DNA from 2 places in the Ureibacillus chungkukjangi genome. Region 2 is predicted to be linked to the other one. Evidence: riboswitches for the same ligand, from Rfam matches in the RefSeq annotation. Region 2 holds a riboswitch; the other holds the start of a gene.

Region 1 (5,450 bases), 460 kb from region 2:
TTAATGAGCTGAATTTAAAAATTGAGCAATTAAAAAATGATGAAGCAAAGCTAGTTTCCTATAAAAAAAATCTTAAACAATTGAAATCAGTGGTGGAGCAATTAGAAGGAAGACAAAAGCAGCTTGAGGCTAACCATTATCAAACGAAAGAACAGCTTTTAAAGGAAAGTACAGTTTTAACAGAACAACAAAAGGAAATTCCGAGTGAATTACAGCATATTTCACAATTACAAAAGGCAATTGCTGATGCACAGCTCCATAAGCAGACTCTATTTACTCAATGGGAAAGAGTACAAAAGCATTTACATGAAGTTGAGAAGTATGTTGCAACAACAGAAGAGGTGGTAAAACAAACAACACAGCAAATTACTGACCTAGAAGCAAAGCTAGTTCGTGCAAAAGATGAGTTTAAGCAATCGTTGGTAGATGCAGGCTTTGAAAACTACAAGCATTTTGAGTCATCTATTCGCGATGATTTCCAAGTCAATCATCTGCAAAATCAATATATGGAGTTTTCTAAGGCTCTTCATACAATTACAACGCAAGTACAACAAGATAGTGAAGAATTAGAAGGAAAAGAAAAAGTAGATTTAACACTTATTGAAGAGGCATTAAATGCGCTAAAGTTAGAATACGAAAATGCACTTCATATACTGAATCGCTCGGTACAATATGAAGGTCATGCCATTGATTTCTCTGAGAAGCTAGACCACGTAGCAGATAAAATCTATCAGCTTGAGGAGATTTCAAGTCAAATTATTGATTTACACAACCTATTACGCGGTCAAAATAGTAAGAAAATCTCCTTTGAACGCTATGTACAAATGGGGTATTTAGAGCAAATTACAGAGGCTGCCAATATCCGCTTGAAAAATCTATCAAATGGACAATACTATTTACAATGCTCAGATAGACAGGAATCTCATGGTCGCCAAAGCGGTTTAAGCCTAGATGTCTATGACACTTACACAGGGCAGTCACGTGATGTGAAATCATTATCTGGTGGGGAGAAATTTAACGCATCATTATGTCTAGCTTTAGGGATGGCTGATGTTATTCAAAGCTTCCAGGGTAATGTGAAAATCGATACGATGTTTATCGATGAAGGGTTCGGCTCATTAGATGAAGAATCACTAATGAAAGCAATTGATACACTGATCGATCTTCAGAAATCTGGGAGAATAATTGGTGTAATCTCTCACGTATCCGAATTGAAAGCAGCAATGCCTGCAATTTTACAGGTGGAAAAATTAAAAGAAGGCTATAGTAAAACTTCCTTCCTACTTAAGTAAAAAAACGGCGGAGACCTTAATAGTCTCTGCCGTTTATTCTATAGCCAGTCCTAGATGCTTTTTTCTTATCCATCGCTTTTTTAACGATTGGATAGACAATCGGTGCTACCTTCATAATTGTTTTAATGGTTTTTCCCAATTTCATAGAAATGCACTCCTTCATCTTTATATTAATAATACCCTTAGAAGTGACTTTAGAAACCTACTCTGAAAACTCGATAGGCCTGAACTAAATTCCATATGATAACGCCAATAGTGATGGCAAAGTAAATCCCCATCAAAACAAACATTTTCACAATGAATCCATTCATATTATCGTAATCCATAGAGAATACACCTATAAATCCAAAAAACACTAAAAGTAGCGAAAGGACAGTAGGAATGGAATGTGACAGCAATGCACGCTTTGCATGATACTTTACCCTTTTATCCTTAATGACGAAGTAAACGATAATTGGCAGCAAAAAAGGAGCGAACAATAGGCTAACATAACACAGTGCCGATATCATTTTATTATTTTCCATATTTCACCTCAAAAAAATTATATATGGAAGTGATTGACAACAAAAGGGATTCGTATTCATATTCTAGTTGAAAAAAACATATAGTTTGATACAATTAGTAATGTTCTAACAATTAAACAAAATTTATTTACCACAAGGGGAGCTGATGAAGTCAGCTGAGATTGTGCACTTATTGCACTAACTCTATGAACCTGTAAGTTAGTACTTGCGTAGGGATGTGGATAGAAACCGACTCCAAATGGCGTTTAGGCTCTGTCCTGATGCCATTTTTATTTTGGAGAAATCAAACCTTTGTATTTTACGATTTCTATCCTTCTCTTAGGTTCCACATTGGATAAGAAGAGAGGAGACTTGTTATGAACAATAAAAAACTATTAATGCTCGTTGAGATTGCAATATTTGCGGGCATCGGTCTAGTATTAGACCAAATTTCCTTTAGATTATGGCCACAAGGTGGTTCCATAAGCTTTGTAATGCTACCGATTCTGATTATGGCTATACGGTGGGGATTATTAGCCGGAATGACAACCGGTCTAATAATTGGGTTATTACAAATGACGTTCTTCCCGTTTATTGTACACTGGGTACAAGGGCTACTAGATTACTTAGTAGCATTCACAGTTGTCGGATTAGCTGGTGTATTCCGTAAACAAATTTTACAAGCAGCCAAGGATATCAATAAGAAAAGTATAGCTTGGTATATTACATTAGGAATAGTAGCGGGTGGCTTATTACGTTACGCAGCTCATGCTCTTGCTGGTGCAGTCTTCTTCAGCGAGTACGCAGGCGACCAAAATGTATGGCTTTACACACTAATCTACAACGGCACATACATGATCCCAGCAATCATCCTTACTGCAATAGTAGGTATACTCATCTTCACAGCAGCACCACGACTATTACAAACGAAATAAAGTACAAAGACGACCAGCGAGTTTTTTTGGTCGTCTTTTTTAATTGGATTAGATGGCTGAACTGCATCGTGAAGTGAAAATGAGAGAGTGGTGCATTTCATAAAGAGAATGAAACGCATTACGAAGAATTATAAGCACAAAACACGTTTCATACGCATATTAAAATGCATTCCTAATCCCTAGTTCCCTAGAGCTACTTATTCATCCCACAAACTTCGCACGTGTCACTCAATTCACATTTCATCAAATTCTTTGTTATTAAAAAAGCCCCCTTCACCAAGTTTACATGCCCAATAAATTGTTAGGATTGTGGTATATTATATAGAGATATGTAAATAGGAAGAAGGAACATTTCAAATGATAGTACAAACTAAAGAAGAGCTAGAAGCATTAAAAAAGATTGGGCGCATCTGTGCTGAAATCCGCGATGCTATGAGAGCTGCGACAAAACCTGGTATTACTACAAAGGAATTAGACGAAATCGGTGGCCATATGTTTGAAGAAGCGGGTGCAATTTCGGGGCCAAAAGGGGAATATGACTTCCCAGGCTATACTTGTATCAGTGTAAACCACGAAGTAGCCCACGGGATTCCAGGCTCTCGAGTGATTAATGAAGGCGACATTGTTAATATTGATGTATCGGGCTCATTGGATGGATACTTTGCTGATACAGGAATTTCTTTTGTTGTCGGTGATGGATATCCTGAAAAAGAAAAACTTTGTAATGTTGCAAAGTCAGCATTTGACCGTGCTATGACAAAGGTTAAAGCTGGTTCGAAGCTAAACCAAATTGGTAAAGCAGTTGAACGCGAAGCAAAAGACAATGGGTTAACGGTAATTATGAACCTGACTGGACATGGCGTTGGGCGTGCTCTACACGAAAAACCAGACCATGTTTTAAACTATTTTGATGCTTGGGATACAACAATTTTGAAAGAGGGAATGGTATTGGCAGTAGAGCCGTTCATTTCAGCAAAAGCAGAGCATATTGTAGAAGCTGGAGACGGTTGGACATTTATTACTCCAGATCAATCACTTGTTGCGCAAATTGAACATACAATTGTTGTAACAAAAGACAAACCAATTCTTCTTACACAAATTGAAGACTAAAAAAAGAATCCTGGCACTTGAAGCTATTTCAAGTGTTCAGGATTCTTTTTAATTAGGAAAACACCTACTATCATCACACCAGCCAAGAATAATGCTGCTGTTGTTACTAATAGCTCATCAAATCCATTTTGTACGGCAATTCCTATATAGCACCATACAAAAACGATTGGGTAGGCGACGTCAAAGTGATGATATCTTAAATGGAGTGCAATAGCCGTTCCAACAGTCATCACGATAACCGCCCAAAGTGCATTGCTAATTCCAAAGCCAGACCATTGATAGTCCACTAAAAGGTAGCAACAATGTAAAATCAATAAGAAGGTTGACCAACTAAAGTAAATGGAAATGGGTATTCTTAATGTAAACCATTCTTTTTTCAATGGATACGAAAAATAAAGTCCGAATAACATAATAACCTGTATCAGTAAAATCACAGTTGATAAAACAAAGTATTCACTATGCCAGCTCCAAAGAGAGCCAATATGAATAAACACTATGACAATGAACAATATCGTTTGTAATTTCGTTATAAAGAGATCAGTCCGTTGTAACTTGATATAGTTATAAATCCAAAGGAAAAGAAATATGAAAATAATAATCCATATGTAGTAAACATAATTTGCGGGTGCAAATAATAACGGCAAACGATTTATGATTTCAATAGTTGAATGCCCGTTTAATTGTAGCCAAAATGCATTGATTGTAAAGAGTGTGGCTACAATGACCGAAGTAAATAATAATATTAGGCGACTCATTCATTCCGCTCCCTTCTATAAAATTATATACATTAACAAAGCTTTGAACAACATTTTCCAATAACATAACTTATTATAAAATATTTAAATAAGACGATTAGGAGTGTTAGTCATGAAAAGATTAGAAGCGCTAGACTTAGAATTAGCTATCGGTAAAAAAGAATACAAAAAGGAATTAGAAAAGCTTCAATATGAAATGTTAAATATTCAACAATTTCTCTTTAATAATAAAATAGGGCTAATAATTGCCTTCGAAGGCATGGATGCTGCCGGCAAAGGTGGAGCTATTAAAAGACTAACACAAAATCTTGATCCGCGCGGGGTTCTAGTACATCCCATTTCGGCACCAAAGCCTCATGAAAAAAGATACCACTACTTACATCGATTTTGGCGTAAATTACCTCAATATGGCCAAATCGGAATATTCGATCGTTCATGGTACGGCAGAGTCTTAGTAGAAAGAATTGAGGGGTTTGCAAATAACGAGGAATGGGAAAGGGCCTATGATGAAATTATTCATTTTGAAAAGACGTTAACTGATGATCAATACATTGTCTTAAAGTTTTGGATTCATATCGATAAAGATCAACAATTAGCCCGTTTCAAAGAACGTCAAACCAATCCGATGAAAGCATGGAAGCTAACAGATGAAGACTGGCGTAATCGGGAAAAGTTTGATGAGTATGTAGCTTGTGCAAACGAAATGTTCGAAAAAACGGATAACATAAATGCGCCATGGGTTTTAATTTCAGGAAATAATAAGCAATATGCTCGCATAAATGTATTAAAGGAAACAATTAGTCGCGTAAAGGCAATAGCGGAACAAAGAGGACTAACAATTCCCTTTTATTAAAT
Region 2 (5,450 bases):
AAACGGCACTCCATAATCCTTACATAGCTTTTGACAGTTACGTGCAAACGTCTCATAAGCTTCACCGTTTAAGCACCCTTCTCCCTTTTCCCGGAATTGGAAGCAAGTAATTCCTGCCTGCAGAGCCTGTTCAAGAGTATCTAGCGGTGGCTCCACGCAATTTACCGTTCCCATGATAAAATACACATTCAAAACATCAGGATTCATAGACTATTACCTCACAATTTCCAAGTGTACGCTTGTAAGCAAAATGATTAGTAGGGCCATGTCCATGTCCATGGCCAATGGATAACGGATTAGAAATCGCTAAATGTATAAATTTTTTCGCTTCAATAATGGCATCTTCAATCGATAATCCTTTTGCCAATTGCGCTGTAATGGCTGCTGAAAATGTACAGCCTGTGCCATGTGTGTCCTTCGTATCTACACGCGGCGTCTTCATGGTGAAGTAACCATCGGTCCAATAAACTGTGTCTGTTGAAAATTCCCCGTCCAAATGACCGCCTTTCATCACCACATACTGCACACCCATACCTAGAATTTTTCTCGCTGCTTGCTCAATATCTTTTTCGTTATGAATAGTCATTCCAGTCAGGACCTCTGCTTCTGGAATATTCGGTGTACAAATAAGCGTTAAAGGAAGCAGCTTAGTTCTTAAAGCCTCAACTGCCTGTTCCTGCAATAAACTCTCTCCCCCTTTAGCGATCATGACCGGATCAACAACAAGGGGGATATTTTTATATTTACCCACAATTTTGGCAACTACCTCAATCAGTTCAGCAGAAAATAGCATTCCTGTTTTAATGGCTTTCACATTAAAGTCGGCTAAAACTGCATCTAATTGTTGCTTCAAAAATGCAGGGGTTACATCAAGGACATCATACACACCAAGTGTATTTTGGGCGGTTAATGCCGTAATTGCTGTTGTGCCAAATACCTCAAGCTCCTGAAACGTTTTAATATCCGCCTGAATCCCCGCACCGCCACCAGAATCTGAACCAGCTATTGTTAAGGCAATCATTGATGTCCCTCCGCCATTTTTTGAAGTGCATTTATGAAATTAATCTGGAATGCTCCCAGCTCTTCTCCGCTTTGCTCACTTGCTTGTTTATATTGTTTTAGTGTAGTGGCCAACTCTAGCATCGGTTGTTTACTCGCTGCTAAAACTGCTGCACAAATCGCACTTAACAAGCAGCCTGTGCCAGTTACTCGGGTTGCCAAACTATTTCCGCCATGCACATGCGTTACCTCTTGCCCGTCTGTAATAAAATCCACTTCACCTGTCACTACAACGATGCATTGATATTTCCTTGCCACCTCTTTAGCAGCCTCGATTGTATCCATATCACCTTCGCCACTATCCACTCCGCGAGAATCCCAAGACACGCCATAAATTGAAGCAAGCTCCCCTTCGTTACAGCGAAGCACATTGATTTTTACTTGATCGAGGATTTCCATAACCACACTTTTACGGTAAGGTGTTGCGCCAACTCCTACAGGATCTAATACGACAGGTACTCCACATTCATTTGCCTTTTTCCCGGCAACAAGCATGGCTTTGGCCGTACGGGTATTTACGGTGCCTATATTTAAAAGCAAAGCACCTGCTATAGAGACCATATCCGCTACTTCCTCTACCTCATCGGCCATAACTGGGGAAGCACCAATAGCAAGTAACCCATTGGCAGTAAAATTCGCTACAACATAATTGGTCATACAATGAACAAGCGGTTTTGCTTGATGGATAGTCGTTAACATGGCAATTCCCCTCCCCAAATCTCTTGAATTTCTATACTTACTAACATCTTCTTCTCCTCCTTTTTCAGGAAGCAAAAAGGCCTCTACTAGTGAAAGTAGAGGCCAAAAAAAGGTAGACTACACCCATTATTGCTCCCTACGTCAGTGTTAACTGTCAGGTTCTAAGGGTCAGGTTTTAACCTTCTCAACACTAATCGTGTCCCCCCGCAATTAAAATAATTTTGCAAAAGAAAAGCCCCCCTTGAAAAAAGGAGAGCATACAAGCACACAAATCATTTGTACGTTGCTCCCTACGCCCGTATTAACGGATCAGGTTCTAAGGGTCAGGTTTTACCTTCTCAACACTAATCGTGTCCCCCTGCAAAACATTTAACTATTTACTATATTACATGAAATAAATGAGAAATCTATGTTTTCTTGAAAAATTTTGGGTTATATAAGGTAAATATAAAGCCCGAGTAGATATTTTGAAAAAACTCTACTTGTAACTTTTTGCTATAAAATAGAAATAAGTATAAGCTCTATCTATTAAACTTTTTTTTACAGTGTGAGCAAGTTTCTTGAAACTATATTTTAATAGAATTATTATCTTAGTTGTAAGCGAAGTTTATTAATATAGGAGGGTTTTGTATGTCTAAAGAACCAATTATAGTTAGCGCCATTATTAATGGTGAAAAAATACAAACAGATAAAAAAATTGCGCGTGAAAATCCAACACATCCTGAGCAGATTGTTGGTTACGCTCCAAACAATACAAGAGAAGAAACTATCCAAGCAATTGATGCAGCCCATGAAGCCTTCAAAACTTGGGCATGGAGCAATGTTGACGATCGTATCGAAAGAATGAACCGTGCGATTCAAAAAATTAAAGACCAAATGCCAGAAATTTCGGAGTTATTAGCTCGCGAGCATGGTAAAGCGCTTTATGATGCACAAGGGGAAATTGCCATTTCAGTAATGTGGATGGAATTTGCCGTTAAAAATGTGAAAAAGATAACTACACCTGAAGAAAGAAAACACGAAAACGGTCGTACAATTATTGCACAGGATCCTATCGGAGTAGTATCAGCCATCACACCTTGGAACTATCCGATTTCTCTATCTACAATTAAGATTGCACCTGCTTTATTAACAGGAAATACAATGGTGCTTAAACCAAGCCCGTTTGCTCCTTTAGCAGTAAGCCTTGTTACGGAAATCATAGCAGATGAATTCCCTGCTGGCGTATTAAATCTTGTAAACGGTGATGCAGAGGTTGGTATCGAGCTTACATCGAATCCTAAAATTGCAAAAATTGCCTTTACAGGTGGTACAAATACAGCAAAACATATCATGAAAGCAGCATCTGATACTATTAAAAATATGACATTGGAGCTTGGCGGTAATGATGCAGCTATCGTTCTGGAAGACTTTGATGTCAATGACGAACGTGCTTTACGACGCATGGTTATCTCTAACTTCCTATCAGCCGGTCAGATTTGTATGATTGCGAAACGCGTCTATGTTCACCGTTCAATTTACGATGCGTTTGTTGAAAAATACATTGAAGCAGCAAATAAATGGATTAGAGTTGGAGACCCATTCCACCCAGAAGTAACAGTTGGGCCAGTAAATAATAAAAACCAGGTAGATTACGTGAAAAGCTTAGTGGAGGATGCCAAAAATAAAGGAGCTAAAATCATTCCTTTAGGTACAATTCTAAATCCTGAATTAATGGATAATGGATACTTCCTACAACCAACACTTGTTTTAGGTGCAGATGTTCATGATCGCGTTGTTGTAGAAGAACAATTCGGTCCAACTGTTCCAATTCTTCCATACGATAGCGAAGAAGAAGTCATCAATCTACACAACGAAAGCATCTATGGTTTAACAAGCTCAGTATGGGGCGAAGAGGAACACGCGATTAAAGTGGCACGCCGCATTGAAGCTGGTACAACAATGATTAACACGGCTGCCGTACAAGGATTAGATGTTCACTTCCCATTTGGTGGTGTTAAACAATCCGGTGTAGGTCGTGAATATGGTTTAGATGGAATTAAATCATATACAGAAACCCATGTCATCAATATCCCTGCTATGAAGGAATTACCGTATATTCCAGAATAAAATATCCATATAAATATTTAAAGCGAGAAGTCTATTTTATAGAGCTTCTCGTTTTTTTGCTGCAAATCTAATTTCTATCTATTTTTCACGCAAAAAAAGACCCCCAACCAAGAATGGTTGAGAGCCTTGAAACTCAAGATTATTAACGTTTTGAGAACTGAGGCGCACGACGAGCACCTTTAAGACCGTATTTTTTACGTTCTTTCATACGTGGGTCACGTGTTAGTAAACCTGCAGATTTAAGTGCTGGACGGAAATCTGGGTCAACTGTTAGTAACGCACGAGCGATACCGTGACGGATTGCTCCAGCTTGACCTGTGAATCCACCACCGTTTACGTTTACAAATACATCATAGCTACCTTTAGTTTGAGTTGCTTCTAATGGTTGGTTGATGATTAAGTGTAAAGTTTCGAATGGTAAGTACTCTTCGATGCTACGGTTGTTGATAACAATTTTACCTTCGCCTGGTACTAAACGTACGCGAGCTACTGAGCTTTTACGGCGACCTGTGCCGATATATTGAACTTGTGCCAAGGGTGTATCCTCCTCTTAATAATTATCCGCGAAGCGTATAGCTTTCCGGTTTTTGTGCTGCATGTGGATGTTCTGTTCCAGTGTAAACGTTAAGTTTAGTGAACATTTTACGACCTAAAGAGTTTTTAGGAAGCATCCCTTTAACTGCTAATTCGATCATTTGTGTTGGGTATTTTTCTTTCATTTCGCCAGCTGTACGTTGTTTTAAACCACCTGCGAATTGAGTGTGACGGTAATAGATTTTACCTTCTAATTTGTTACCTGTTAAATGAATTTTGTCAGCGTTGATAACGATAACAAAGTCACCTGTGTCTACGTTTGGTGTGAATGTTGGTTTATGTTTACCGCGTAAGATAGCAGCTACTTCAGAAGCTAAACGTCCAAGCGTTTGGCCTTCTGCGTCAACTACTAACCATTTACGATCTACTTCGTGACCTTTAGCCATGAATGTTGTACGCATTTATATGTCCTCCTAATCGATTCGATTACCGTTATTTTTCATTATTATACACTTATAAGTTTCGGGGCTTATTTGTGGTGGTAATGAAAATACCATATGTCATCTTATAATATATTTACACATAAGTCAAGAAAAAAAGCAACACACCTGGTAGTGTTGCTTATTTATTTTAGCACAAGTATGAAAGTACGTATACCACCATATTTTGGGGAAGCTAAAATGCTTTTTAATAAAAAACTTTTTCCAGATAAAGACCATGTGCAGGTGCTGTTTTACCTGCTTTTCCGCGCTCCATTGAAGCAATAATACCCTCTAGTTCTTGTGCATCTCGCTTCCCAATGCCAACCTCCCACAGGGTACCTGCAATGATGCGTACCATATTGTAAAGAAAGCCGTTCCCTTCTATCACCATATGAAGCTCTTCTCCCTGCCAAGAGAAGTTTAAAGATTGAACTGTACGAACTTTATCCACTACACTGGTATTCGCCGCACAGAAGCAAGAAAAATCATGCGTACCAACAATATATTGTGCAGCAGCCTGCATCTTTTCAATATCAGGCTTTACGCCATTTGTCTCTATTGTATAAT

The links. Region 2 has a riboswitch for thiamine pyrophosphate ahead of thiM (hydroxyethylthiazole kinase). Riboswitches for the same ligand answer to the same signal wherever they lie in the genome.
Region 1: it holds a riboswitch for thiamine pyrophosphate, as region 2 does, so the genes downstream of both, thiT (energy-coupled thiamine transporter ThiT) here and thiM (hydroxyethylthiazole kinase) in region 2, are expected to answer to the same signal.

Annotation. Positions count from the first base shown of each region.
Region 1 is NZ_CP085009.1:3,302,107-3,307,556, reverse strand. Features, by position in the region: gene LG296_RS16475 (AAA family ATPase) at 1-1,292, shown strand, start outside; gene LG296_RS16470 (hypothetical protein) at 1,309-1,437, opposite strand; gene LG296_RS16465 (DUF4870 domain-containing protein) at 1,487-1,816, opposite strand; TPP riboswitch at 1,942-2,049, shown strand; gene thiT (energy-coupled thiamine transporter ThiT) at 2,173-2,730, shown strand; gene map (type I methionyl aminopeptidase) at 3,088-3,840, shown strand; gene LG296_RS16450 (hypothetical protein) at 3,864-4,595, opposite strand; gene LG296_RS16445 (polyphosphate kinase 2 family protein) at 4,708-5,448, shown strand.
Region 2 is NZ_CP085009.1:3,759,158-3,764,607, forward strand. Features, by position in the region: gene thiE (thiamine phosphate synthase) at 1-207, opposite strand, end outside; gene thiD (bifunctional hydroxymethylpyrimidine kinase/phosphomethylpyrimidine kinase) at 197-1,021, opposite strand; gene thiM (hydroxyethylthiazole kinase) at 1,018-1,758, opposite strand; TPP riboswitch at 1,875-1,974, opposite strand; TPP riboswitch at 2,029-2,128, opposite strand; gene LG296_RS18550 (aldehyde dehydrogenase family protein) at 2,389-3,867, shown strand; gene rpsI (30S ribosomal protein S9) at 4,010-4,402, opposite strand; gene rplM (50S ribosomal protein L13) at 4,425-4,862, opposite strand; gene truA (tRNA pseudouridine(38-40) synthase TruA) at 5,089-5,450, opposite strand, start outside.